Regions from separate parts of the Peribacillus muralis genome, predicted to be linked through region 1. Evidence: riboswitches for the same ligand, from Rfam matches in the RefSeq annotation. Region 1 holds a riboswitch; each other region holds the start of a gene.

Region 1 (9,918 bases):
CTTCTTTGTTTCATGGAAAACCTCGTGGGCGATTTCCCGAACGACTGGATTTTTATGAATCGGGAAAACAACCTGGATATCTCCATGTTCATCAAGTAGCCGTTTCACCGAACGGAATATCCCTTGCATCGGTTTTCCGATATTTTCCCGACGATGTACGGTCATCAGCAGCATCCTATCGCCATTCAAGCCTGAGAGGATCGGATGCGAAAAGTCCTTATGTATCGTTGTTTTCAAGGCATCAATCACCGTATTTCCAGTGATGTGGATGCTGTCGGCCCGCTTATTTTCCAATAATAGGTTTTCAGCGGCCTGCTTGGTCGGGGCGAAATGGATGTCAGCCAGTACGCCGGTCAATTGCCGGTTCATCTCCTCAGGGAATGGTGAATGCTTATTCCAGGTGCGTAGGCCTGCTTCAACGTGACCAATCTGAACTTTATTATAAAAAGCAGCCAAGCTGGCAATGAATGTGGTCGTTGTATCCCCGTGAACAAGGACGATATCCGGTTTTATTTGCTTCATGAGCGAACTTAGTCCCTCGATACCCCTCGATGTGATATCCTCTAACGTCTGTCTGTCTCTCATCATATCCAAATCGTGATCGGCCTTTATTTGAAAACAATGCAAAACTTGATCGAGCATTTCCCGATGCTGGGCAGTGACCACCACGATGGTTTCTATTTCTTCCTGATGTTTTTTCAGTTCCAAAACGACTGGTGCCATTTTAATTGCCTCAGGTCGTGTGCCAAAGACGGTCATGACCTTCAAACGTTGTTTAGGCATGCTCCATTCCTCCTTCTGCTATCTGTCTCCCCCATTATAGCGAGAGATTCATAGGAAAAATGCAAACGCAATAATAATTAACGGAATATTTACAATATTAATGAGGACTTTATATTCCCTTAACCTTCCATTAATAACGGCCCATTACAATATAAAGCAGGAAGCATGACCGACCCAAGAATAGAGGTGATAGGTGAATATGAAAAGCGTCCTGATGATCGTGCAAAACTTTTATCCGGAAATCGGAAGTGCAGGTAACCGAATGAAAAATGTGTATCTTCATTTGAAAAGAAGCGGATATGAAGTGACGGTCATCACGTTGAAACCGAGTTATCCTAATCAAAGCTTGTATCAAGATACAAGGTTTTGGGATGAGGAAAACATTGAGGAAGATGTCATCAGGATAAAACCGAATAAAGTGAAGCGGTATACAAGCAATATGGGAAGACGCTTGCTGCATTATCTTGAAGCGATGTGGCTTTTCGTTTATACGATCATCCGTCTCGAAAAAACATATGATTATGTATTTGTTACGACGCCGCCTATTTTCCCGACAATGGCGGCCTTGATTGCCAAGAGGAAAATGAAGGCTAAACTCATTACCGATGTCAGGGACTTATGGCCAGAATCCTTGATAGGAGTGGGGGTATTTGCAAATAAGTGGATTTTGAAGTTCGCATACTTCCTGGAGAAGGAGCTGTATCGGCATTCAGATCATATTATCATCAATAGCCCTGGATTCAGGGATTATATCATGTCCAAGGGAGTCAAGGGGGAAATGATTCACTTCATCCCCAACTCACTTACTGGAGACGAGCTGGCGTTAAAGAATGTATTTACTCCCATCGCCGATGAGAAGATCAAGGTCGTTTATACAGGAAATATCGGACTTGCCCAAGACCTAAAGAAATTGATCGCGATAGCTGAAAGGTTAAGGGAACATAAGCAAATCGAGTTCACGATGATCGGATATGGCTATCGGGTAGGGGAAGTGGAGAGGGAGATCAGCGCGAAAGGACTGGCAAATATAAAGGTCATCAATGCGATGAATAGGAGGGTGACCCTTCATGAAGTCTCATCCTCCCATATTGCATATGTAAGCTTGGTGGAGAAAGAGGTATTCGATAAGGTGCTGCCTGGAAAAATCATCGATTATATGTGTGTCGGAAAGCCGATTGTCGGTGATGTGGCGGGAAGGGCCAAAAAGGTCATTGAAGAGGCAAAATGCGGGTTGGTGGCAGATAGCCGGGGTGTTGCTGAAATCAGTCGGCTTATTTTGACCATGGCCAGCGATCAAGCCCTGCGTGAAGAGCTCGGGGAAAACGGTTATGTATATGCGAAGCGGAATTTTCAATGGTCGAAAAATATTGAGGGTCTCATCAATGTTTTGGAAGCGTAGGGAAGAAAAAATCCGGAAGTGGAGGACAACATGACCAAGAAGGTATGCATGTTTGTGTGGAATCACTTTACGAACGATGCAAGGGTTCTGAGAGAATGTACAGCACTTACTGAAGTGGGATATGAAGTGGATTTAATTGCCATTCATAACTGGAAGATCAAGGATTTGCCCAAAAGGGAGCAGCATCAAAACGGCTTCACTGTCACAAGGGTCAACAATCGATGGGAGGCGCTTCATCGAATTCTCAGAATGGCAGGCAAGGTGAAGAAGAAGAAGTTTGAAATCGTACTATTGGCCATATTGGTCTGGAATACGTTATGGAATTTGAATTTGATCAACGGTTGGGTGGGATCGGGTATACTGTTCGGTTCCCTTGCGCTTCTTGCGATGGGCACCCTTTTAATCACTAAAACGAAGCTCCCGACGTTATTAACCAGGAGCTACATTTTTGGTCAAATGATCTATCATGGGCGGAAACGGAATTATGATTTTTACCATTCGAATGACTTGAATACACTCATGCAGGGGGCGATCAGCAGTAAATGGTTCAGAAGGAAGAAGCTGATTTATGACTCGCATGAAGTGCAAACGAGCAGAACGGGATATAATAGCCCACTCTACGGGAGGATGGAGAAATTCCTATTAATGTTCGTCGATGAAATGATTGCCGAAAATCATACGAGAGCTAAATATAATGAAGACTTATATGGTCTCTATCCAAAAGTTGTCCATAACTATCCGATCCCGACAAACCCGGAGGAAAGCACGTCCGTGAATTTGCATGAGCTGCTGAATTTGCCGCCGGATGAACGGATATTGTTGTATCAAGGCGGCGTCCAGATGGGCAGAGGTTTGGAGCAATTGGTCGATGCCGTACCGCTGATCGAGACAGGGACGGTGGTATTTATCGGAGATGGGAAAATCAAGGCGGCATTAATGGAGAAGGTGAAGGAAATGGATTTGGAGCATCGGGTGAAGTTTTTGCCGAAAGTCCCGGTCGACGAATTGCTTCACTATACGAAAAATGCCTACTTAGGTTTTCAAGTGTTGAATAATGTTTGCTTTAATCACTATTCCGCTTCTTCTAATAAATTGTTCGAATACATGATGAGCGGTGTGCCAGTCGTTGCCTGCAGCTTTCCAGAAATCCAAAAGGTGGTCGATGCGGAACAAATCGGTGTTTGTGTCGATTCACATGATCCTAAAGCCATTGCCGACGGAGTCAATTACTTATTGAAGCATCCTGAAAAAAGGGCGGAAATGAGCCGGAATTGCCTGAATGCACGCCAAACATATAATTGGAAGCAAGAGAAGGATATCTTTATCGAGATATATCAAACTGCCTGAGCTGGCAAGGATCGCAGATAATAATGAATAGGAGTGGTTTATATGAAAATTTGTACATTAGGACTAGGTTATATAGGACTTCCAACTTCTTTAATGTTTGCGAAACACGGTGTCGACGTCGTCGGAGTGGATATCCATCCAAACATCATTTCCAATCTGAATCTTGGCAGGCTCCATCTCGAGGAACCTGGACTGGAAGAGGTATTGCATGAAGTGCTGGATTCCGGAAAATTCCAAGCGTCATTAAGACCGGAGTATGCAGATGTCTTCATTGTCGCAGTTCCTACGCCGAATAATAATGACATGCAAAAATCCTGTGATTTGACCCATGTGGCTGAAGCTACCGCAAGCATCCTCCCTTTCATCCGCAAAGGGAATATCATCATCATCGAATCGACGATCGCTCCGAGGAGCATGGATGATCATATCAGACCGATGATTGAGATGACGGGACTTACCATCGGAAAAGACATTTTTCTAGTTCATTGTCCAGAACGTGTTTTACCTGGAAGGATTTTGGAAGAGTTGGTTCATAACAACCGTATCGTCGGCGGAATCACGGAGACATGCTCATATAAAGGGAGCCTGGTTTATCAAACCTTCGTTAAAGGGGAGATCATCCAAACGGATGCGAAAACGGCGGAAATGTCCAAGCTGATGGAAAACACCTTCCGGGATGTGAATATCGCCCTGGCAAATGAGCTGGCAAAGGTTTGCTTCGAGCTGGACATCAATGTCTTGGATGTCATATCGATGGCAAACAAGCACCCGCGTGTCAACCTTCACCAGCCAGGGCCGGGAGTCGGTGGTCATTGCTTAGCGGTCGATCCCTATTTCGTCGTCGCAAAGTCCCCAGAGACTGCAAGGATCATTAAGCTCGCCCGTGATACCAACGTATCGATGCCTTATCATATTGTCAATTGCGTGAGGATGATGCTTGAGGGCATCGAGCGGCCAAAGGTGGCGGTCTTCGGGCTTTCATACAAAGGGAATGTCGATGACATCCGTGAAAGTCCTGCCATCGATGTCGTCAATATTTTGATGGGAATGGAGCAGATGGAGGTAGCCCTGCATGACCCGCATGTCCAGTCTGGCATGCTGCCCATCGTTTCAGTGGAAGATGCCGTCAACGATGCCGACCTGATTCTTGTCTTGACGGACCATGATGAATTCAAGGTGATGGATTATGATGATCTCTCCAAGCTGATGGCCAATAAAATGATCCTCGATACGCGTAATTGCATTGATGTAACGAAGACCGGAGTTTCGGTCGCGAACTTGGGCAATATCTATCAATATAAAAAGGTGTCAAGGGAAAAAGCCAGAAATAAAGCGATCAGCTAAAACAAACATTGGGAATGATAGTGGACGGATAACGGTGCTGACTATGTGTCAGTGCCGTTTTTTGGGCTATTGGAAGAAAGACTCGTGTATCCTAGCCGCAATCAATTTATAGATGGAAAAAGGGACCAAGCATGGAGCCTGGTCCCTTTGTGTATATGCTTTTTAAGCGATCGGTCCGCCAAGATCTTCGATTTCGTTTGGAACGCTTCCGAATTTCTTGAAGTTTGCCCGGAATTGAGCGGCAAGGTCTGTTGCGGATTGTTTATAAGCTTCAGGATCTGCCCAAGTCTTGATTGGCTGAAGCACTTCATCCGGTACACCTGGAACATGTAGCGGAATGTTCAAGCCGAAGATTTCATCCTTGACCGTTTCGATGTTTGCCAATTCCCCTTCGAGTGCAGCCTGGACCATGGCACGGGTGTAAGCAAGTTTCATGCGGCTTCCAGTTCCGTACGCTCCGCCTGTCCATCCCGTGTTGACAAGGTATACTTTTGCGTTGTGCTCGTCAATTTTATCACCAAGCATTTCAGCATAGCGTGTAGCAGGTAACGGTAAGAATGGTGAACCGAAGCAAGTGGAGAATGTCGCTTCTGGTGAAGTTACGCCTCTTTCCGTTCCAGCTAACTTGCTCGTGTATCCACTTAGGAAATGGAACATGGCTTGTTCCTTGGACAGCTTGCTGATTGGAGGCAGTACGCCTGAAGCATCAGCAGTCAGGAAAATGATCGTATTTGGGTGCCCGGCAATACTTGGGTTCACGATGTTATCGATCGCTTGCATTTGGTATGCAGCACGGGTATTTTCAGTCAATGAACTATCATCATAATCCGCTTCGCGAGTATCCGGATCGACAACTACATTTTCCAGGACGGCTCCAAAACGGATGGCATCGAAGATTTGTGGTTCTTTTTCGCGTGATAGGTTGATCGTTTTCGCATAACAGCCGCCCTCAATGTTGAAAACACCGTTAGAAGCCCAGCCATGCTCATCATCACCGATCAGTTTGCGATTCGTGTCAGCAGATAAAGTGGTTTTGCCTGTACCGGACAGTCCGAAGAATAAAGCGACGTCCCCTTCACGTCCTACGTTAGCAGAGCAATGCATAGGAAGGATTCCAGCCTCTGGAAGTAAGTAGTTCATGATCGAGAAGATCGATTTTTTCATTTCACCTGCATATTCCGTTCCGCCGATCAGGATGGTACGGCGTTCAAACGAAACGATGATGAACGTTTCGGATTTCGTTCCGTCCACTGCAGGATCAGCTTTGAAGTTGGGTGCTGAAAGGATCGTGAATTCTGCTTCGTGGCCTCTCAGCTCCTCTTCGTTCGGACGGATGAATAAAGTATGGGCGAAAAGATTATGCCAAGCATATTCATTAACGACACGGATAGGAAGGCGTGATGATTCTTCTGCACCAGCGAAACCTTTGAAAACGAAAATCTCTTCTTTTGCTTTTAAGTAGTCAATTACTTTATTATATAGCTTATTGAACACATCTTCGGAAATTGGCTGGTTCACTGGGCCCCAATCGACTTTATCTTTAACGGATGCTTCCTCGACGATATATTTATCTTTAGGTGAACGACCCGTGTATTTGCCTGTTTCGGCCTTGACTGCGCCAGTTGATGTTAAAACGCCTTCATTCCTGCTTAATACCTTTTCGACCAATTTGGGAACCGAAAGCTGAGTTTGCACGTTGTGTCCTGTTAATAATTGGTGTAACTCATTAGAAACGTCTACAGAATTCATATATGAGGTACCTTCCTTTGTTTAAGTTTTATATTACAATTAGTATAACACATTTATTTAAATAGTCTATACTATTCCGTCTGATTTGTGATAATTTTCAATTGGTTGAATTCCTCATTTTAAGTGGGCAGGAACCATGTGAAGATTCCTGCATATGCTTTAATGTAAGTCGCTCTCCTTTATTTTAATAGGAAGTGATTAAGCTTTTTCATCATTGGTTAAAAATGGTGTTTTGATCGTTAGGCATCCGGAATCCCTTCCATGACGGGGAATCGGAGTTTATTGTATCCATGTTGGCCTCGGATGATAAATGTTCTTGATAGAAAAACATTGACAAATTCCGACCCAATACGATAATATCTTAAATTGTACGGATTCTCTTATCCCGAGTTGGTGGAGGGACAGGCCCTTTGAAACCCAGCAACCTGCCATATTGAACTTGACTCCAAGAGTAATCGCCGAAAATAAAGCGATGTTCTTCAAGGAAAAGTGGTGATGGTGCTAACCTGAGCAAGGTAAAAAACCCTTGAACGATAAGAGTGAAAGGATAGAAGACAGAATGTTAAACCTTTCCTCATTTTCCAGGGAAGGTTTTTGTGTTTTTTAAGTAATTCTGTGTCTATAGTTGAAGCTAATAAGGGAAACGAGTTCCGTAAAAAAAATCAGGCTAATGCCTACCACATACTAACTTCCAAGGAGGAAATATGATGTCAAAGAAACGTCTATTTACTTCTGAATCTGTTACAGAGGGCCATCCGGACAAGATTTGTGATCAGATTTCAGATTCCATTTTAGATGCTATCCTTGCTAAGGATGCAAATGCGCGTGTTGCGTGTGAAACAAGTGTTACGACAGGTCTTGTGCTTGTTGCTGGTGAAATTACAACATCCGCTTACGTGGATATTCCGCGTATCGTTCGTGATACGATTGCAGGAATTGGCTATACTCGCGCGAAATACGGCTTTGATGCTGAAACGTGTGCTGTATTGAGCTCGATCGATGAGCAGTCTGCCGATATCGCAGCTGGCGTCGATAAAGCTTTGGAAGCACGTGAAGGTAGCATGTCAGAAGAAGAAATCGATGCAATCGGTGCAGGGGACCAAGGTCTTATGTTCGGATTTGCTTGTAATGAAACAGAAGAGCTTATGCCGCTTCCGATCTCATTGGCACACAAGCTTTCATTCCGCTTGACTCAAGTTCGTAAAGATGAAACACTTGCTTACCTTCGCCCAGATGGTAAAACACAGGTAACTGTGGAGTATGATGAAAATAACCGTCCTGTACGTGTAGATACAATCGTCATCTCGACACAGCATGATGCAGAGGTCACGCTTGAGCAAATTCAAGCCGATTTAAAAGAGCATGTGATCAAAGCGGTCGTTCCTGCTGAATTGATCGATGCCGAAACTAAATACTTCATCAACCCGACTGGCCGTTTCGTAATCGGCGGACCTCAAGGGGATGCAGGTCTTACTGGCCGTAAAATCATCGTTGATACGTACGGCGGATACGCTCGTCACGGCGGCGGTGCATTCTCTGGTAAGGATGCTACGAAAGTTGACCGTTCTGCGGCATACGCTGCTCGTTACGTTGCCAAAAACATCGTGGCAGCCGGCCTGGCTGACAAAGCCGAAGTCCAATTGGCATATGCAATCGGTGTGGCAGAGCCTGTATCGATCTCGGTTGATACATTCGGAACCGGCACAGTTAGCGAAGACGTCCTTGTTGACCTGGTTCGCGCTAACTTCGACCTTCGCCCGGCAGGCATCATCAAAATGCTTGATCTTCGTCGCCCAATCTACAAACAGACAGCTGCATACGGACACTTTGGCCGTACCGATGTCGATCTTCCATGGGAACGTACAGATAAAGCAGAAACACTAAAAGCACAAGCATGATCCATATGGAAAAGGTGCGCCGCTAATTGCGGCGCACCTTTTTTGTAGGATTAATTTTGCCTGCAGAGGGAATAATTCAATAAACCCGCTGAGTGGTATATTTCGAGCTAAAAAGAGGCTTCGGTTTGGTTCAAGACTTGAAATGCCGCGGTTAACCTAATTTATTTTATGCGGTCTGCGCTTTTGTAGTATTGTCCTTTTTCGGCATATTCGCGTACGATTCGTTCCATGTCTTGACGGTCTTCCTCATTGATTTCCCGAATCACTTTGGCTGGACGTCCGAAGGCGAGCATATTGGGCGGGATGACCTTGCCCTGGGGAACGAGACTGCCGGCACCGATGAAAGCCCCTTCGCCGATTTCGGCTGCGTCAAGTATGATCGATCCCATGCCGATCAGGGCACCTTTACGGATTTTGCAGCTATGTAAAATGACCTGATGGCCAATGGTCACTTCATCTTCAATGATCAATGGATTATTGGGGCTTTGGTGAAGGACGCTATTATCTTGGATACTTACTTTTTTTCCTATGATGGTTGGGGCTACATCACCGCGGATGACGGAATTGAACCAGATGGATGATTGGTCACCAATTTTCACATCGCCTGTCACGACTGCATTCTCCGCAATATAAGCACTTTCGGCAATTTCCGGTTCCTTGCCCTTGAACGGATAAATAATCATTTTCAATCATTTCCTTTCCGAAGTGAATGTTTTTATGTATTATTTTAATATACCGTATGCAAATACCGTTGGCTATTTATAATACGAAGGTACAACTTGTTAGTTTTCTTTTTTGTCGAAAAACGCGAATATGGTTATAATTTATATATATATTTTAACTATCATGGATCGTATACAACAAGTGAAAAGTGAAAGGGGGATTTCGAATGTGGAAATGGGAGACAGATGGGGACGCCAAAGGCGTCATTGTCATCATTCATGGGGCAATGGAACATCACGGCCGTTATAAATGGGTTACACAAATGTGGCTTTCAGCCGGATACCATGTCGTCATGGGCGACCTTCCTGGGCAGGGCATGACGACTCGTGCCTACCGGGGACATATCGATTCCTTTGATGAATATTTGGATGAAGTGAAAAGCTGGATAGAGGAAGCATACGAATACTCGCTGCCGGTCTTTTTGCTTGGGCATAGCATGGGCGGCCTGATTTCGATACGCCTTCTTCAAGAAGAGGAATGGGATATCGCAGGCGTGATTTTATCTTCACCTTGTTTAGGGCTCGTAACAAAGCCTCCGAAATTCCTGGCAAGCATCTCACATGGCTTGAATCTCGTGATGCCCCAGTTCAGGGTCGACTCTGGATTAACTCCCGAAATGGCAACGAGGAGTTCCGAGGTCCGTGAATGTGACAGGAATGATACATTATATATCAC
Region 2 (9,918 bases), 2.0 Mb from region 1:
CCTTCTTCAGGATGTGCATTCAATTGTTCATCCGTTAGCCCGTTGACTGCATTCAGAAGTTCTTCCCTTATTTTTTCATTTTCAATCATTTTTAGCATCTCCTCTTATCAGCCTGATTAATCTCCAATAATTATTTCATGTTCTATAGTAGTGTGTAAAATAATAACACTCATGAAAAAGACAGAGCCGATAAAAAGTTGTCTATTTTTTGAAAACCTCTATGATAGTCATGAAGGTTACATTCATATAACACATTGTATAAATAGGAGTGATCATTATGAGCGGGGGACATATTCCATTCAGCCACAAGGGGCGCAGCCCAATCAATGCTGCACCTTCTAAAGGGAGCATATGGATAATGCTTCAACAAATGTTCAATCGGGTCCCATCCAAATGGAAGTTTAGCTTTTTGATAATAAGTTTGATGCTATTGATTTCTTTAATTGAATTTTCCATACCCCAGCTAACCCAGTATACGATCGATGAGGTCATCCCGAAAAAAAAATATGACTCGCTAATCTGGATTGGTGCAGGTATTCTTGGCGCTGCCCTATTATTGGCTTTATTGAACTACTTAAACAGCTACGTCGTTTCCAAGGTTGGACAAAAGGCAATCCTGGATATCAGGAATAGCATGTATGACCATATTCAAAGGCTTGATATGAAATTCTTTGATAAAAACCGGACAGGTGACTTAATGTCCAGGTTGACCAATGATGTTAATTTGCTGCAGCAGCTCATCTCATCCAGCATGCTTCAAGTCGTGACGGACACCGTGACCTTCCTCGCCGTTGCCGTTTATATGCTTTTCATTAATTGGCAGCTAACCGCCGTCCTTCTGGTGACATTCCCTTTCATGTTTTATATCACAAGGGTGTTCGGGAAACGGATAAGACTGTCATTTCGATCTGTGCAAAGCTCAGCAGGAGATGTCAGCAATCAGTTGCAGGATTCGATCTCAGGAATGAGGCTCATTCAATCTTTTACAAATGAAGAATTTGAATCGGCACGGTTTGCCGAGCGGAATCATGAAAATATGGTGGCTAACATTAAATCCGTCCGGCTTCGCTCGATGTTCAGTCCTATAATTGACTTAATGAACAATATTGGTCTTGTCGCTGTGATTGTGTTCGGGGCTTGGCAGGTGATGGAAGGCAAATTTACGATTGGCTTGATAGTCGCCTTCCTCGCCTATTTAAGATTGCTGCAGAGTCCAGTTCGCAACTTCAGTCGGGTAATCAGCATTGTCCAGCAATCTGCTGCAGCCTTTGAGAGGATAACTGAAATATTGGATACAAAACCAGAAATAATCGACAAGGCTGCAGCCACTGAGCTCCCTTCAATAAAAGAGAAAATCGATTTTCAATTGGTGGATTTTGCTTATGACCAAGGTGTGCCTGTGCTATGCAACCTAAATCTAACCATGAAGGCTGGACAAGTAACCGCCCTGGTCGGCTCATCAGGTGCAGGAAAATCGACCATAACGAGCCTTCTGATCCGGTTTTATGACCCACAGCAGGGGAGGATCACAATGGATGGCCACGATATCCGTGATGTGACGTTGAAGTCCTTACGTAGCCAAATGGGGATCGTTTCACAGGATATCATTTTATTTAATGGGACCATCCGCGAAAATATCGTATATGGAATGCTTGATGCTTACGATGAAAAAATCATTGAATCAGCTAAAGCAGCACATGCACATGACTTTATCCGTTCCTTACCGGATGGGTATGATTCTCAAATTGGAGAACGAGGTGTCAAGCTTTCCGGCGGGCAAAAGCAGCGCATCGCCATTGCCAGAGCACTATTGAAAAATCCGCGAATCATCATTCTCGATGAAGCCACGGCGGCATTGGATACTGAATCAGAGCATTTAATTCAGGAAGCACTTTCACGTTTGATGATCAACCGAACTTCAATCGTCATTGCCCATAGATTATCAACCATTCAAAAGGCAGATCAAATCATCGTTCTCGAAAAGGGAAACGTTCAGGAAAAAGGAACACATGAACAGTTATTGCGAAGTAACGGCAGATACAAGCAACTTCATGATCTGCAGTTCCCCCAATTAAAAGCTAAAACTTGATATGCCCCTTATGCAAAAATGCACAGAAAGGCTTCTGTGCATTTTTGTTTCACTTAAAATCGTAACTTGCCAATATCCGATTTGTAATCAGCTTATACCCTTTTTCATTCGGATGAATCGTATCACTGAAATATTCGGCTTTCTTTTTCTTTTTAAATAAATCATCGGTAGGAATGAATACCATCCTTTTATCATGTTGCACTACTTTCTTTATTGATTGGTTATAATCCTGTATGTGTTTTTCAATTTTACGGTTGTCACTTATCGGGTTATACAGACCCACTACCAGTATATCAGCCTGATCATTTCCCTTTAGAAGTGTCGAAGTAATCTGTTTTAGATGCCTGATATATTCTTGCTTGCCCTCATTGATTTTCCGATCGTTTATTTTCTTCAAGTCCCCGCCGTTGCTATTGATGAAGTCATTCGTGCCAATATAAACGATGAAAGTGTCCGCTTTATCCAATTTAGTATGGATGCGGTAATCATCAAGCTGTTTGATGACGCCATCCGTTTCCTGCCCTTTGATGCCATAATTCCAAAAGCTAACCTTCTGTTCTGTCTCAGGATTGTTCAATTCATCCTTTAGGCCTTCTACATAACCTTCCCCATGCTTATCTCCTTTACCATAAGTTAAAGAATCGCCAAAAGCCATGACCCTTTGCATCTTGTCCGACTCCGCAGCTTGAAATTCAAATGCTACAAAACAAATAACTAGTACAATCATTAGTAGACCTGTTAATTTTTTCATTTATTTCTCCTTTTATCTTTTTCTAAGAAGTGTTTTATATGTTAAATACCCAAAAATCAGCATTCGTAACAATAAAAATGCACTGGCAGATAAAGAGGAGAAAGTGTATGATAATATAAAACTTTCAGATGATTTGGTTATATACACATTTCATTAACAAATTTATGAAATGGGCACTTCTGGATGTTGAAAAAAGTAATGGATTGGAGAGTAGATGATGAACGAGTACATACAATTCAGAGAGGCTGAATTATCGGATTTGCCTAAAATTGTGGAAATATATAATTCGACAATTGCCTCAAGAATGGTCACTGCAGATACGGACCCGATAACTGTACAATCGAGGGTTAATTGGTTTGAGGAGCATAATTCAGAAAGTAGACCGCTATTTGTCATTACTTTAGAAGGAGAAACTGCAGGATGGATGAGCTTTCAATCTTTCTACGGACGGCCTGCCTATAATTCCACAGCAGAGATCAGCATCTATATCGATGATTATTTCCGGGGAAAAGGAATCGGACGGGTTTCGATTCAAAAGGCTATTGAAGTAAGCCCGAAATTAGGGGTAAAGACTCTATTAGGATTCATATTTGCTCACAATATACCTAGCATGAAGCTCTTTTCCAAATTTGGTTTCGAAGAATGGGCACACTTACCTCAAGTTGCCGAGCTGGATGGCATTGAACGGGATTTAGTCATCCTTGGTAAACGCATTGATGGATAATCATTAACTTAAAAGCTATTGCCTTAGGCAATAGTCTTTTTATTTTCACGAAGAAGTCCATCAACCTAATTGAACCAGAGTATTTAAAAATACCTATACACTTTCTGAAGAGAAAAATATTCAGCTTCCCTTGTCTTTGTTAACGCATTTAACAGGGTGTCCAATTCTTGACTTGCTTGAATCGTCAGTAGACTGTTTATACCGAAATTCTCCGCCAATTCAATCATCTCTTGCCTTTTTTCTTCTATTATTTCAGGGGTTATCTTTCGGGAAAACAATTTATATACACCTCCCATAAATTCAATATTTTTACACTATAATCATAATGAAATTCATAGTTAAAATCAACTATTTACTTGTTGCGAAATTGTGTTTCCACACCCGTTAAATGTGACAAATTACTCATGACTTTTTCAAATGTGTATTTTTTGTGACACCCGCTCTTAAGACGTCAAAAAAGCATTCACCCATGTACACTGTGAATGCTTTTGCCATTTATATTTTATTTCATTATGACGAAATGATAGCCTTACCTCTTGCTATGTCATCCACTCTGTAGGAGATTCACTATCAGTCCTATTTATAACGATCTTATATTCATCTTCCAAAACTTTTAAAGGGGCATCATAAAGGTGCCTTTCATCAGAGGTTTTGTATACTCCTTTCGCCAATAGCTCCTCTATCAGCAACGCCTTTCTCTGCTCGATACCCTTGAATATTTCTGCCATGTAAATGGCTCCTTTCCTTGTCCGCTTATAGCCTAAGCTGTCTTTACAAGTCTCATTTTCACCAAATTATATATACCTTTTCTATTATGTCCTTAAACGCTATTTTGCAAAAATAAAAGCCTCTTCAATTAAAGAAGAGGCTGACAGGGTCCGGACGGCTCTTCTTATCTTCCAAGCAAACGCTTGTTGGATGTAGCACAGTTCCCAATACGGGTCTGCTGCCGAGGTTTCATAGGGCCAAGTCCCTCCACCTCTCTGGATAAGAATTCAATTATATAAATGATGTGAACATAATAATATCCCAATAATTCACAAAAGTCAATTACCTGTTTCCCCGCTTTTTTTCTCTCTCCCCCTTCAAAGCCGGGTTGCATTTTCTTGGCTTTCTGATATGATGTCAGTAATTACATACAACACACACCACTAGGGGAGTCTTTTTAAGACTGAGATGGAAGTCATTCCGGACCCTTTGAACCTGAACCGGCTCATACCGGCGGAGGAAAGTGGATGATATAGGTCCATTCCTTATATCCATCTGCCCCGTTCCGTTATTCAGGAACGGGGTTTTATTTTGGCAGTAAACATTTCCATACATTTTAAGGGGGATACGATGAAGCATACTAAATCAAAAACCTTCAGTGACAGACTTCATGAAAGTGCAAAGGAAATCTGGAAAAGGAACCATTCACATCCCTTTGTCCAAGCGATCGGGAACGGAACGCTTCCTGAGCATAAATTCGCTTATTACTTAAAGCAAGACTATATCTATTTGATGGATTATTCCAAGCTTTTCGCTTTAGGAGTCATTAAAGCGCATAATGTTGAAACCATGGCAAAATTTGCGGAAATCTTGAATGAAACGATTCAGATTGAAATGGATATCCATAGGCAATATGCCTTGGAATTCGGAATCACCTCCAAGCAATTGGAGGATACCGAGCCTACTCCCACCACACTTGCCTATTCAGGTTATATGCTAAATGCAGCCCAGCATGGGACACTGGCCGACCTGATTGCCTGTCTCCTTCCATGCGCTTGGGATTATTATGAAATCGGCTTGCTTTTAAAAGAACGAAACGGTAAAGACTTGGACAATAATCGCTATTCGAAATGGATTGAATCCTATTCCTCCCCAGAATTTGGTGAAGCGCACAAGTGGCTGATAACCTTATTGGAGGAATTGACGGAAGGTATGCCCGAAAAGGAACTGCAGCGATTGGAAAAGCACTTCTTGGTTACATCCCGCTATGAATATTTATTCTGGGATATGGTTCAAAATGAGCAGGATTGGCCGTTATAGGTCGTAGACATGATGTTTAGCCCAATTAAAAAAATGACGCTGACGGCAATGATCACGGCCATAACGACTTTAACAAGCTCCTTTCTATTCATCCCGGTAGGATTTGTGAAAGCTTTTCCGATTCAACACCTGGCCAATATCCTGACTGCCGTTTTACTCGGTCCTGCTTATGCGGTAACACAAGCTTTCCTAGTTTCCTTGATTAGAAACATATCTGGCACAGGTTCAATTTTCGCCTTTCCGGGCAGCATGTTCGGTGCCCTCTTGGCTGCTTTCCTTTATCGCAGGACACAACGCTTGACATTCGCATGTATTGGGGAAGTGACGGGGACCGGCATTCTAGGTTCACTTGCCTGCTATCCGATCGCGGCCCTGCTATTGGGCGAAAAGGCGACTCTTTTTGGTATGTTGCCTGCTTTTTTGCTCAGTTCATTTTCAGGTGCCATTTTCGCTTTCATTTTATTGAAAATATTATTAAAAAATGATTATATGAAGGGGTTTTTTCATGAAAAAAGCACTAACCATCGCAGGCTCTGACTCTGGGGGAGGCGCCGGGATACAAGCCGATATCAAAACATTTTCTGCACACGGTGTTTTTGGAATGTCCGTCATCACGGCCGTTACTGCACAAAACACAATGGAAGTACGTTCCGTGCAGGCGATCGACACTGCAATCATCACTGATCAAATTGCAGCCATTTTTGAAGATATACACGTCGATGCAGTAAAAATAGGCATGCTTGGTTCAAAAGAAATCGTCGAAACAGTCGCTGATTCCTTAACTGCCTTTTCACCTGCCATCGCTATCCTAGATCCAGTCATGATTTCCAAAAGCGGCCACCATTTGCTGGACGAACGAGCCGTTACTGCCCTAAAAGCGAAATTACTTCCGCTTGCAACACTTGTCACCCCTAATGTACCAGAGGCCGAGGTTCTTACTGGCTTATCGATCCGAACCGAGCAAGATTTTTACAAGGCATGCCTTTCCTTGACAGAATTAGGGTCAAATGCCGTTTTACTCAAAGGAGGACATGCAGAGGGGAACCCAAACGACCTTTTTTATGACGGGACGAACTTTCACTGGATCAAGGGAGAAAGGATCGATACAAAAAACACTCACGGTACAGGCTGTACCCTCTCCTCCGCGATTACATCCAACATGGCAAATGGACTATCGCTGCGAGAGTCGATTGAACAGGCTAAGCTCTATATTTCTGAAGCGATACGCAATAGCTTTTCAATAGGTGCAGGACATGGGCCTGTCCATCATTTTCATTCATTTTCAAAAAAAGAGCGGAGTGAATCCCTATGAAACTTTCAATAGCTGACTTGTTTGAAAAAGTAAGAGAAAGAAAACCACTTGTTCACCAAATCACCAACTTTGTTACGGTCAACGACTGTGCGAACGCCACGCTCGCCATCGGTGGATCGCCTGTTATGACATCCAGTCCTAAAGAAGTGAAAGATATGGTCAGTTTAGCAGATGCCTTGGTCCTGAACTTCGGGACAATTGATGAAAGATCCCTGGAGGCCATGGAGATAGCCGGCAGGACGGCGAATTCCAGGAATATCCCTGTCATATTGGATCCAGTGGGAGTTGGGGCCACACCCTATCGAACAGAGAAAGCAAATGAGCTACTGAAGAAGGTCTCCTTCCAGGTCATCCGCGGAAATGCGAGCGAGATCCAGCGTTTGATAGGTGGGGAAATCGTAACACGAGGAGTGGACTCAGAGGAACTTGAGATAAGCAATGCAGAGCTTGCCGCATCTGCAGCAAACCTCCTGGATAGCATCATCGTGGTCAGCGGGGCAATCGATGCTGTTAGCAATGGAAAACATACGACCGTTATTGATAATGGAAACATCCTTTTAACGAATGTAACAGGCACTGGTTGCATGGCTACCGCTCTTATCGGCGCTTTTACCGGCGTCACGGATGACTATTATGCTGCAGCTGTTGCCGGGATTTCGACGATGAGCATTTCAGGGGAACTCGCCGCCGAAAACCTCCAACAAAATGACGGGACAGGAACATTTCGGGTGCGATTAATTGATGCCATATCAAGAATGAATAAGGAATTGTGGATGAACGGAGTGAAGATAAGTGAAGAAATCGCAAATTGATTTAAGCCTATATTTAGTGACGGAAGAGTCGTTAGAACTTGAAGATTTGTTCAAAATCATGTCACAATCGATTGCTGGAGGTGTTTCAATTGTACAACTTAGAGAGAAAAACACTTCTTCCCTCTCCTTTTATAAAAAAGCTGCGGCACTAAAACAGGTATTGAACGAATTGTCCACTCCCCTGATCATTAATGACAGAGTCGATATAGCGATTGCTGTAGGAGCGGAAGGAATACATATTGGTCAGGACGACCTCCCCCTTTCCGTCGTCAAACAAATGGTTCCGGGAGAAATGATTATCGGGGTATCCGTTTCCACTTTGGAGGAAGCCCTGGAAGCGGAACGTAATGGAGCGGACTATCTCGGTGTTGGTTCGATATTCCCTACAAAAACAAAGCAGGATGCAACGCTAATGTCGATTCGTGATTTAGAGGAAATCTGCCGAAGCGTGTCGATTCCAGCCGTAGCCATCGGAGGTATCAATGCCGAAAACATTTCCAATCTTTCTGATAAAGGGCTAGCAGGTGCCGCTGTCGTATCAGCCATCATGAATGCGGAAAATCCGAAGATGGCATCCAGATCGCTATTGGACATCATAAAGAATTTTACGTAAACGCAAAGAGGGGACTGAAACTCAAGTCCCCTCTTTGCGTTTATCTCAAAACAGTATTCTTTGTTTCTTTTCCGAAAGCTACCGCTATGGCCCCCACGAGAATGGCGATTGTAAATATAGTGAAGATTGTTGAAATAGGAGTGCTTGAAGCAACCAAATACCCAACAAGGAGTGGTCCGAGGACACCCCCTACCCTGCCAATGCCAGCCGCTAACCCCGTGCCTGTACCACGAACGGCGGTTGGGTACTGCTCAGGTGTATATGCATAAAGCGCACCCCATGCACCCAGGTTGAAGAATGACAGAAGCATTCCTGAAGCGATAAGCAATGCTAACTCATTTGCCGAGCCAAAGAAATAAGCACTGATAGCCGTTCCGATCAAGTATGTAATCAGAACGAATTTACGCCCTACCTTCTCTATCAGCCATGCTGCCGAAAAATAGCCTGGAAGCTGGGCAAGCGTCATGATCAGCACATATTCGAAACTTTGGATCATACTGAACCCCTTTAGAACCATGACACTCGGCAGCCATAAAAACATTCCATAATACGAAAAGACGACACAAAACCATAATATCCACAATACGATCGTCTGGCGTAAATATTCCCTTTTCCAGACAACTTTTACATTACTGAATGCAGATGGCCGCCTCTTCTTTTCAAGCTCCGTATATTTTGGTGAATCCGGCAGGTTCAAGCGCAAATACAACGCATATAGAGCAGGAACGGCGCTTAATAGCAGTGCAACACGCCAGCCATATGCCGGAATGATGAAAAAGGAAATGAGTGCAGCCAGTATCCAGCCAACCGCCCAAAAGCTTTCAAGAAGGACTACGACCCTTCCCCTTTTACTTGCTTCAACACTTTCAGAAACCAATGTCGAGGCAACCGGGAGCTCCCCCCCTAATCCCATTCCTATCAAAAATCGCAAAATCAAGAACATGCTAAGTGTACTGACAGCGGCAGACAAACCGCTTGCGATAGAAAACAATAATAATGTAATGATGAAGACATTCTTCCTTCCAATCCTATCGGCCATCATCCCAAAGAAAACGGCTCCAACGGCCATCCCAATCGAATTTATGCTTCCTATCCAGCCAACCTGTTCACTGGTTAAGCTCCATTCCTGTTTCAATGCAACTATGATGAAGGAAAGCATACCGACATCAAGTGCATCGAACATCCACCCAAGTCCCGCAACACCAAGTAATTTTCGTTGCGAGATCGTTTTCGCATCATTTCCCATATAACCCTCCTGAAAACCTTTAGACGTTCTAGTATTTTATCCTTATTCATTTTACCTATTAACTTTCTTTTTAGCTATAGTAAATACATATGTCATGACAAAAAAAGTTCCGCGACATAAAGTTTGAATATTCCTTCTTTTTCCTTTATCATAATAATTGGCATATATCATAGCGTTAACAAGAAGTCATCATGCTTTGCCCAAGAAATCAAATTTAGGAGGGTAATTAATGACAAATCTAACGTTAGAAGTAAGTGGAAAGCTGCAAAAATTTTTAACAGGGCCAAAAAAGCTCTATATTAATGGTCAGTTCGTGGAAAGTGCTTCAAAAAAAACCTTCTCC
Region 3 (9,918 bases), 210 kb from region 1:
ATCCAGCTTGCGTTTCTTTACCCATGCACATGCTTAGGGTTTCCTAAATTTAAAAATAAAAAAACCTTTCTGCATGAGCAGAAAGGCAGATAAAGAAACTGGCCTTCCTCTCATCTTCCAAAGTGTTTACACTTTGTGTGAATTGGCACCTTTCCAAGGAAAAACCTCCTTGTCGGTTGCCGGGCTTCATCGGGCACATCCCTCCACCTCTCTTGATAAGAGCTAATATATAGAATATTTCGTACATCATTACGTTCATTAGTATGGAGAAATTTTATCACAGATAAAAAAGGAGTGCAATGTATAATATTTCTAGAACAAAAAATATCAGGACTTTTTACTTAAATCGATTTGGATGCCAGTGAAACGATATCCGTCGCTTTTTCGATGGCCTGCTCTAAATCCTCTATTAAGTCTTCTACGTTTTCTATCCCGATGGATAGCCGGACTTGATCGGCACTCACCCCTGATTTTACCAGACCTGCATCATTCAGCTGTTGATGGGTGGTGCTGGCAGGATGGATGATTAAACTTTTCGCATCGCCGACATTCGCTACATGTGACCATAATTCGACTGAATTGATGAGCCTTGCCCCTGCTTCACGATCTCCCTGGATTCCGAAGGTCACGACGGCCCCCGCTCCTTTAGGCAAATATTTATCGGTAAGCGGCTTATCCGGGTGATCCTCATCAGCTGGATGTGATACCCATTTCACGGCAGGATGATTTTTCAAGTATTGAATGACGGTCTTCGTATTTGCAAGATGCTCCTTCATTCTGACATGCAGCGTTTCTAGGCCAAGCGTAAACTGGAAGGCACTTTGGGCACTTAGGGCAGGACCTAAATCACGAAGCAATTGCACCCTGGCTTTTGTAATGAAGGCCGCAGGACCAACTGCCTCGGCATATACCAAGCCATCGTAGCTTGGATCAGGCTCCGTAAAGCCAGGGAAGTTCGGCGAGTTCCAGTCGAATTTGCCTCCATCCACGATGACACCGCCTAATGTCGTTCCATTACCCAAGAGCCATTTCGTAGCGGAATGGATGACTATATCCGCTCCAAAATCTATCGGTCTGCAAAGGTAAGGTGTAGCAAAGGTGTTGTCGATGATCAAAGGTATGTGGGCTTCATGGGCGATTTTTGCCACTGCTTCGATATCGAGGACCCGCAAACTGGGATTTCCAATCGTTTCAGCGAAAATGGCCTTCGTTCTTGGCGTAATCGCCCTCCTAAAATTCTCAGGATCATCGGGAGATACGAACTTCACTTTAATTCCGTATTTAGGAAGGGTGTTTTCAAAAAGGTTATACGTGCCCCCATATAAGGTAGAGGCAGAGACGATTTCATCCCCTGCACCGGCAATATTGAGGATTGACAGGGAAATGGCAGCCATTCCGCTTGCAGTTGCCAATCCGCCGATACCGCCTTCCAATAACGCCATCCTCTCCTCGAAAACGCTGACCGTCGGATTATGGAGCCTAGTATATATATATCCCGTTTCCTTTAAACCAAATAAATTGGCTGCATGATCCGTATCTTTGAACAAGTATGCATTGCTTTGATAAATGGGAACGGCACGGGCTCCGGTTTCATCTGCTTGCAGCCCGCCATGAACACTCAATGTTTCGAAACGCAATTTTTTATCTGACATGTGCTTTCTCCTCTTCTTCTATGGATTTATTTGGAACAGCCTGGGAATGGTTCTTATCCTACACAAAAAAACCACTTCCACAAGAAGAGGCTTTCATACACACCTCATCTTCCAGAGTCAAAACTCTGCTGGAATTAGCACCGTATATATATGTATACCGGTTGCCGGGCTTCGTCGGGCCAGTCCCTCCGCCACTCTTGATAAGAACTATTTAATTTTGATCTTTTCTTGCAACAGTAATTTCTACATTCAAAATATAGCATTTTACGATTACCCAGTCAATAAATTGTTAGAATATTCTTTGTTTTTATTTCTTTTTTCGTTGAAAAAAATAAAGCCAAGAACCCAATCCGTTTCCGGTTGGGTTCCTAGCTAAGTTCCTTAAGCAAGCCATACAGATACGGAACGGATTGAAAGGCATATATTTTTTCATGAAGTTGTCCTCCCTTAAAGAGCAATAAACAGGGGACACTTTCGATTTCATATGTTTCGGCCATCCCTTGGACATAGTTCATATTCATTTTGCCTGCCATCATTTCCGGGAATAATTGCAAAGATATATCCAGCATCTTAGAGGCGACCTGACACGTGCCGCATAAGGGCGTATATAAATATAGGCAAAAGGTTTCCCCGTTTTCAATAGCTAGCTTGCACGTTTCCTCTTTCCACTCCTGCATCACTCAGTCTTTCACCCTTTAACTTAAAAATTTCATTTTTACATTCATGTTGGCAGATAGAAGTACAGTTGCAATATGATGTTCCGGCGAGCTTTCCACTTCTTTGTACATTTTATTAATGTAAAGGTGGTTCGCTTCCGGCATTTCCCTTCGAAATTGCTTTCGCAGCTTTTCTCCCGATTCATCTGCATCAAAGAGGAGATAAACATCCCGGTCCATCAATTCCTCCACCAATTCATCCAGTTTGGTTATTGAAATGGTCCCATTCGTACATCTTATTTCCACAACTTCATTCAAAACGGAGGCAACCTTTTTTCTGTCGGAGCTGCCTTCTACAATGATCACTTTATCATAATCGCCGCATTCCATGTCATCACTCCATTTCACGAATTGTGGACAACTGCCAGACACAAAAGGAAAAAGAGAGCAGACCGGTCAGCCTCCTCTCTCTTTCGTCTTACCCGTTGATCAAGCTTTCATATTCTTCCGCACTCATAAGCCCTTCAACATCACTGCTGTTCGTTGGTTCAACCACGATCATCCATGCTTTTTCAAAAGGAGATTCATTCACATACTCTGGGTTGTCACTTAAATCTTCGTTCACTTCGACAACCTTGCCGCTGATCGGAGCATACAGCTCAGAAACGGTCTTAACCGATTCAACACTTCCAAATGGCTCGTTGGCTTTGAGCTCGTCACCGACCTCCGGAAGCTCGACGAAAACGATGTCCCCAAGTTCCGATTGGGCAAAAGCCGTGATCCCGATGCGGACTGTTCCATCTTCGGTTTTGACCCATTCATGTTCTTTCGTGTAACGAAGTTCTTTTGGTGTTGTCGTCATTATTGATTCCCTCCATATGTACAGCTTGTATTTTCTATTACATTATAAAGTAGAAACATTATTTAAGTAAGGAATTAACCAAATTTTTGTATAATTTTAGTTCCAAACCTGTTCGAATTGCTCTTCTTTGAAGCCTACTGTCACCTTGGCCCCATCGGTAACGATCGGCCTTTTCAGAAGCATCCCGTCAGTCGCCAATATATCAAGCATCTCTGCTTCCGTAGCATCTTTCAGCTTATCCTTCAAGCCCAGCTCCCGATATTTTTGACCGCTAGTATTGAAAAACTTCTTCAGCTCTAATCCGCTGGTTTTATATAATTGTTCGATTTCAGTTCGAGAAGGCGGATTTTCCGCTATATGGATCGCTTCATATTGCAGTTCATGATGATCCAACCACTTCTTCGCATTACGGCATGTGCCGCATTTTGGGTACCAATATAATATTAAGCCCATCGTTTCACCACCTATCAATAGGATACCCGTTTTCTCCACGCAATACAACGAAATGTCTTTGAATTCGACCGGTTTTGAACAAAGGAAATAAAGGGAATGCCCATTGCGGACATTCCCTTCATTGAACCAGTTCAAAAGGCTTATAACGCGTATTTCTCCATTTCAATCACCTTCACGGAAGCTTCACGTTTTTTCGCGATTACATTGATCGGGTTGTGCCTCGTCAATTTGCGAAGCGAAGAAAGCATGATGCGAAGTGTATCACCTGTTTCCACGGCAATTAACGTTTCCTTGGCATGCTGTTCAATTTCATTGAATGCTTCTTGGACGAAAATTTCAGTGTAAAGCACCTTTTGTTTGTTCTTATCCAAACCAGTGGCTGCGATCGCTTTTTCCGTACGTAATACGACAGACTCTGCAGCATATGCAAGGGATACGATGTCCGCAATGTTGGAAAGAATTTCTTGCTCTTGGTCAAGACGTTTGCCATACTTCTGCGCAGCAAGGCCCGCTGCTAAAATACCGATTTTCTTGGCATTCCTGACGAGCATTTTTTCCTGTGCCAACGGCTCATCACCAGGCTCTTCAGGCATCATCATCATCAATTCCTCCTGAAGTCCTTGAGCCTTTTGAAGAAGAGGCAGTTCACCTTTAAGCGCCTTCTTCAGGAATGTCCCCGGAACAAGCAGGCGATTGATTTCATTTGTGCCTTCAAAGATGCGGTTAATGCGTGAATCTCGATAAGCTTTTTCAATTTCATACTCCTGCATGAAACCATAGCCTCCATGAAGCTGTACGCCTTCGTCCGTTACGTAATCCAATACTTCAGAAGCGAAGAATTTATTCAATGAACACTCGATCGCATACTCTGCAACCGCAGCCGCCATTGATTTGCCATCTTTCACTTGCTCATCCGTCAGCTTGCTTTGTCTTTGATCATAAAGACCGACAGTACGGTACACAGAGCTTTCCGCTGCATAAATCTTGGCGGCCATCGTCGCAAGCTTCTCCTTCGTCAAGTTAAAATCGGAAATTTTCGTTTTGAATTGTTGGCGTTGATTTGTATAGGCAGCAGTAATTTCAAGAGCACGCTTAGATCCGCCGACTGCCCCTACACCCAATTTATACCGGCCAATATTCAAGATATTAAAAGCGATGACATGCCCTTTTCCTGCCACACCCAAAAGGTTTTCGACAGGAACAAAAACGTCTTCAAGAATCAAAGTGCGTGTAGATGAGCTCTTGATGCCCATTTTCTTCTCTTCCGCACCAGTGGATACACCCTTATACTCACGCTCTACAATGAAGGCGGAGAATTGTTCGCCATCGATTTTGGCGTATACAACGAAAACATCTGCAAAGCCTGCATTGGTGATCCATTGTTTTTCACCATTTAAAATATAGTGTGTGCCTTCGGCATTCAATTTCGCCGTCGTTTTCGCTCCTAAAGCATCAGATCCCGAGCTTGGTTCCGTTAAAGCATAAGCGGCAATTTTTTCACCAGTTGCCAATAATGGCAGATATTTTTTCTTTTGCTCCTCATTACCGAATAATACGATTGGCAGTGATCCAATCCCTACGTGTGCACCATGCGTGATGCCGAAGCCGCCTGAAAGAGCCATTTTTTCGGTAATTAACGCAGAACTGATTTTATCAAGCCCCAGCCCGCTATATTCCTCGGGAACGTCAGCACCCAGTAAACCAATTTCGCCTGCATCCTTCAGTAATTTTACCGAACGGTCGAATTCATGGTTTTCTATATGTTCAACTTGCGGCAAAATTTCATTCAAAACGAAATCTTCAGTGGTTTTGGCAATCATTTTATGCTCATCCGTGTAATCTTCAGGTGTGAATACTTGATCAAAAGTAATATCTTCTACTAAAAAAGCTCCACCTTTAATGAGGTTATCTGTTGTTTGATTGGACATATTTTCTCCCCCTAAATGATTAATGATCAGTGAACCCGCCGGAAGCGGCCGATGGCTTCCGGAAGGATGGAATTACGCTAATAATTCAAAGACTCCAGCAGCACCCATTCCGCCGCCGATACACATTGTCACGACTCCGAACTGTTGGTTTCTGCGCTTCATTTCATGTAATAGGCTTAATGTCAATTTAGCTCCCGAACAGCCAAGCGGATGACCTAAGGCAATCGCACCGCCATTCACATTGACTATCTCTTCATTCAATCCCAGCTCACGAATGATCTGGATGGATTGAGAAGCAAAAGCTTCATTCAATTCAAATAAACCAATGTCGGATAACTCCAGACCTGCCAGTTTCAAAGCTTTCGGAATGGCAGCGATTGGACCGATCCCCATAATTTCAGGCGGTACTCCTGCCACTGCAAAGGAACGGAACTTACCAATCGGCTTCATTCCCAATGAAGATGCCTTTTCCCCATCCATGACCATGACCGCGGCCGCTCCATCACTCGTTTGTGATGAGTTCCCTGCTGTGACGGATCCGGTAACGGAGAATGCAGGTCTTAGTTTTTTGAGTACGTCCGTCGTCGTTCCTGCACGCACGCCCTCATCTTGTGCGAATGTGAATGACTTTTCCTTTAATTTCAGATCAGGTCCAACCGACCGAAGGGTTACATCAACCGGTACGATTTCATCGGAGAACTTTCCTTCGGCAATGGCCTTTGCCGCCCTCTGGTGGCTTCTTACAGCAAAAGCATCTTGATCATCGCGGGAGATGCCATATTTCTTCGCAACCGCTTCAGCCGTGTGGCCCATTCCCATATAATATTCCGGTGCTGACTCGGCAAGCTGCGCATTCGGTCGCGTTACATGGCCCATCATCGGTACAAGGCTCATCGACTCCGCACCGCCGGCAATGACTGTATCGCTTTGACCGAGCATGATTCTCTCCGCTCCATATGCAATGCTTTGGAGCCCGCTTGAACAGTAACGATTGATGGTTATCGCTGGTACTGTATAAGGCAATCCTGCCAATGCGCCGATGTTGCGTGCCATGTTCAGACCTTGCTCCGCCTCAGGCATCGCACAGCCGATAATCAGATCATCGATCGTTCCTTCATAATTTCCTGCGCGCTTTAACGTTTCCTTTACAACTAGAGCACCTAGATCATCCGGACGAACATTAGCAAGAGAACCTTTCTTCGCTCTTCCTACCGGAGTCCTTGCTCCAGCAACTATTACCGCTTCTTTCATGATGATCCCCCTTACTCATTTTTAAGCTATCGATCCATTAAGCTTCGTTTTTGTTTCTTCATCCACTACTGCCATTGATCAGTTGCGAAGTGGTTTCCCTTTAATGAGCATGTGCTGCATCCTTGCTTGAGATTTCGGAGTCGATATCAGTTTCAGGAACGCTTGCTTCTCAAGGTTCAAAATATACTGTTCATCCACTTCCGTACCAAATGGAAGTTTGCCGCCGGCGAGGACGTATGCAAGCTCTTTTGCTATGACAAGATCATGCTCGGATAAAAATCCGGAAAGCCGCATCGATTCCGCTCCCAATAGAAGTGCTGCGTATCCCGTTTCACCCACGACAGGAATCTTCGTGCGTACCGGGGCCGTATACCCTTGTTCATGCATGGAAATTACAGCCTGCTTCGCATCATATAGCTGATGGTCTGCATTCACGCTGATACCATCGGATGCATTAAGGAAATTGTTTCCGCGTGCTTCTTCAGCGGATGTCGATACCTTTGCCATCGCCACCGTTTCAAAAACTTGGTTGGCCACTTTCTGCAAGTCGAAGTCCACACCCTTTGGCATATTCTTCAATGTTTTCACGTAAAGCTCTTTCGTTCCGCCTCCGCCTGGAATCAATCCGACACCCGCTTCGACAAGACCCATATATGTTTCTGTCGTCGCCTGGATGCGTGCAGCAGGAAGGGAAACTTCAGCACCACCGCCAAGTGTCATATTGAATGGAGCCACGACTACAGGTACGGCACTGTATTTAATCTTCAGCATGGCCTTTTGGAATTGGCTGATGACCATATCTAGTTCATAAATATTGTCATCTTGCGCCTCCATCAGCATCATCGCAATATTGGCGCCTACACAGAAGTTTTTGCCTTGGTTTCCAATGACCAAGCCTTTGAAGTTCGCTTCCGCTTCATCGACAGCCGCATTGATCATTTGCATGATATCAAGACCGATTGCATTGTTCGGTGAAGTGAATTCCAGAAGAGCCACTCCATCGCCGATATCGATCAGGCTTGCACCACTGTTTTTCTTGATTACGCCCTTTTGCTTTTTGATCGCTTTAAGATTGATCACTTTAGGATTTTCGACAAGCTCTTTATATTCACCATTATTGTAGTAATGGACTACCCCATTTTCTTCTTTATAGAAGGAAGTGATTCCCTTATCAAGCATATCCTTCACCCATTGCGGAACGATGACACCTTCGGATTCCAGCCTGGCAACCGATTTCTCTACACCGATGGCATCCCATGTTTCAAAAGGACCTGTGGACCATCCGAAGCCCCATTTCATCGCTTGATCGATCGCCACGATGTCATCGGCAATGTCGCCAAGCAATTGGGCGGAATATACAAGCACTGGATTCAGTACGTTCCAAAGTAATTGGCCGGCACGGTCATCACTATAAACAAGCGCTTTCATTTTGTTTGCCAAGCCCTTGGACTGCTTAGCCATTTCAATGGAAGGCGTTTTTAGTTTCTTTCGTGCTTCATATTCAAGCGTTTCGGGATTCAACTCAAGGATTTCCTTGCCCTTTTTCAAGAAGAAGCCTTGGCCTGACTTGCTTCCAAGCCATCCCCTCTCCAGCATGTCGTTCATGAAAGCAGGAATGCTGAAAACTTCTTTTTCTTCCCCATCCACTTGGTCATATACGTTTTTCGCGACATGTGCAAAAGTATCCAAGCCGACTACATCGAGTGTCCGGAAAGTCGCGCTAGTCGCCCTTCCGATCAACGGTCCTGTTACAGAATCGACCTCGCCAACACTGTAGCCTCCCTTTTGCATTTCCCGGAGAGTGACCAACAAGCCGTATGTGCCAATCCGGTTTGCGATGAAGTTTGGTGTATCCTTGGCTTCGACGACTCCTTTTCCAAGTACATCCTCGCCAAATTGTTTCATATATTCAAGCACTTCCGGTGATGTAGCTTTAGTAGGTATGATCTCCAGCAATTTCAGATAGCGTGGTGGATTGAAGAAATGCGTTCCAAGGAAATGCTTTTGAAAATCCTCTGAACGTCCTTCTTTCATCGCCTCGATGGAAATTCCGGATGTATTAGACGAAATGATGCTACCAGGCTTACGGTGCTGATCAACCTGGGCAAAGACACTTTTCTTCACTTCCAGTTTCTCGACGACCACTTCGATGACCCAATCGACATCCTTTAAACGGCTTATATCATCTTCCAGGTTTCCCGCCTCGATCAACGCAAGGTTTGCCTTTGCCGATAGCGGTGCCGGCTTTTGTTTTAAAAGCTTAGTAATCGCAGTTTGACTGATGCGATTGCGTACTTGTTTATCTGCTAATGTTAGCCCTTTTTTCTTTTCATCCCCTGTAAGTTCACGAGGTACAATATCCAATAATAAAGTCGGAATGCCGATGTTAGCAAGGTGTGCAGCAATCCCTGATCCCATAACTCCTGACCCTAGAACAGCAGCCTTTCGTATTTGTCGAACCAAGTTTATATCCCCCTTACGCGATGTATTGAATGAATGCTCATTCATTTTTAATCCAAAAAAATTTGAATATTTTTTCTTATTACTAATATAGAATATATTTGGAAATTCCGCAATGATTAAACAGGAAAAAAATATTTTTTTATCCAGCTTCCTTTGGTTATTTCTTCACGGTTCAGTAGAAAATAACGAGCAGGAGGTGACCTACAAAATGAAACGTAAAGATAATCCTTCCAAAGCGGCTGTAAGTGCAGCGAGTGTCAAAGGCAATGCCGGCCCTGGCGGCGAACGTCAACATGGAATCAATAAAGTGAACAGCCAGAACAATCAATTCAAAAAATAATCGCCCTTCACGGCAGCCGGCCCACATCCGGGTCGGCTCCCGATCGTTATTTCTTGAATAACCCCTTTAGAACGAAAATAACATTGGCCGGTCTCTCCGCAAGACGGCGCATGAAATATCCATACCAATCCGTTCCATATGGAACATATACCCTCACCTTGTATCCTTCTTCCACAAGTTCAAGCTGCTTTTCATTACGAATGCCATACAACATCTGAAATTCAAAGCAATCACCAGCGATTCCATGGAAATTCACCAGCTCCTTCGTATACTCGATGATCTTATCGTCATGAGTGGCAACCGCTGTGAAATT

The links. A riboswitch is a leader RNA that binds a small molecule or an ion and turns the genes downstream of it on or off. The one in region 1 is predicted to bind S-adenosylmethionine.
Region 2: another riboswitch for S-adenosylmethionine. It lies ahead of ABE28_RS06625 (Fur-regulated basic protein FbpA); the one in region 1 lies ahead of metK (methionine adenosyltransferase).
Region 3: another riboswitch for S-adenosylmethionine. It lies ahead of ABE28_RS21780 (O-acetylhomoserine aminocarboxypropyltransferase/cysteine synthase family protein); the one in region 1 lies ahead of metK (methionine adenosyltransferase).

Annotation. Positions count from the first base shown of each region.
Region 1 is NZ_CP017080.1:4,264,323-4,274,240, reverse strand. Features, by position in the region: gene wecB (non-hydrolyzing UDP-N-acetylglucosamine 2-epimerase) at 1-783, opposite strand, end outside; gene ABE28_RS20675 (glycosyltransferase family 4 protein) at 983-2,182, shown strand; gene ABE28_RS20670 (glycosyltransferase) at 2,213-3,529, shown strand; gene ABE28_RS20665 (nucleotide sugar dehydrogenase) at 3,572-4,873, shown strand; gene pckA (phosphoenolpyruvate carboxykinase (ATP)) at 5,036-6,622, opposite strand; SAM riboswitch class I at 7,000-7,162, shown strand; gene metK (methionine adenosyltransferase) at 7,327-8,520, shown strand; gene ABE28_RS20650 (gamma carbonic anhydrase) at 8,682-9,200, opposite strand; gene ABE28_RS20645 (alpha/beta hydrolase) at 9,410-9,918, shown strand, end outside.
Region 2 is NZ_CP017080.1:1,374,772-1,384,689, reverse strand. Features, by position in the region: gene ABE28_RS06650 (DinB family protein) at 1-89, opposite strand, end outside; gene ABE28_RS06645 (ABC transporter ATP-binding protein) at 278-2,089, shown strand; gene ABE28_RS06640 (DUF459 domain-containing protein) at 2,139-2,840, opposite strand; gene ABE28_RS06635 (GNAT family N-acetyltransferase) at 3,058-3,564, shown strand; gene ABE28_RS06630 (aspartyl-phosphate phosphatase Spo0E family protein) at 3,648-3,842, opposite strand; gene ABE28_RS06625 (Fur-regulated basic protein FbpA) at 4,104-4,292, opposite strand; SAM riboswitch class I at 4,454-4,558, opposite strand; TPP riboswitch at 4,708-4,811, shown strand; gene tenA (thiaminase II) at 4,903-5,592, shown strand; gene thiW (energy coupling factor transporter S component ThiW) at 5,602-6,129, shown strand; gene thiD (bifunctional hydroxymethylpyrimidine kinase/phosphomethylpyrimidine kinase) at 6,098-6,904, shown strand; gene thiM (hydroxyethylthiazole kinase) at 6,901-7,716, shown strand; gene thiE (thiamine phosphate synthase) at 7,697-8,329, shown strand; gene ABE28_RS06595 (MFS transporter) at 8,370-9,575, opposite strand; gene ABE28_RS06590 (aldehyde dehydrogenase family protein) at 9,805-9,918, shown strand, end outside.
Region 3 is NZ_CP017080.1:4,471,191-4,481,108, forward strand. Features, by position in the region: SAM riboswitch class I at 108-222, opposite strand; gene ABE28_RS21780 (O-acetylhomoserine aminocarboxypropyltransferase/cysteine synthase family protein) at 342-1,652, opposite strand; SAM riboswitch class I at 1,754-1,859, opposite strand; gene ABE28_RS21785 (thioredoxin family protein) at 2,021-2,329, opposite strand; gene ABE28_RS21790 (toprim domain-containing protein) at 2,348-2,698, opposite strand; gene gcvH (glycine cleavage system protein GcvH) at 2,787-3,170, opposite strand; gene ABE28_RS21800 (arsenate reductase family protein) at 3,267-3,623, opposite strand; gene ABE28_RS21805 (acyl-CoA dehydrogenase family protein) at 3,764-5,551, opposite strand; gene ABE28_RS21810 (acetyl-CoA C-acetyltransferase) at 5,624-6,802, opposite strand; gene ABE28_RS21815 (3-hydroxyacyl-CoA dehydrogenase/enoyl-CoA hydratase family protein) at 6,881-9,265, opposite strand; gene ABE28_RS24735 (YuzL family protein) at 9,474-9,605, shown strand; gene ABE28_RS21825 (proline dehydrogenase family protein) at 9,652-9,918, opposite strand, start outside.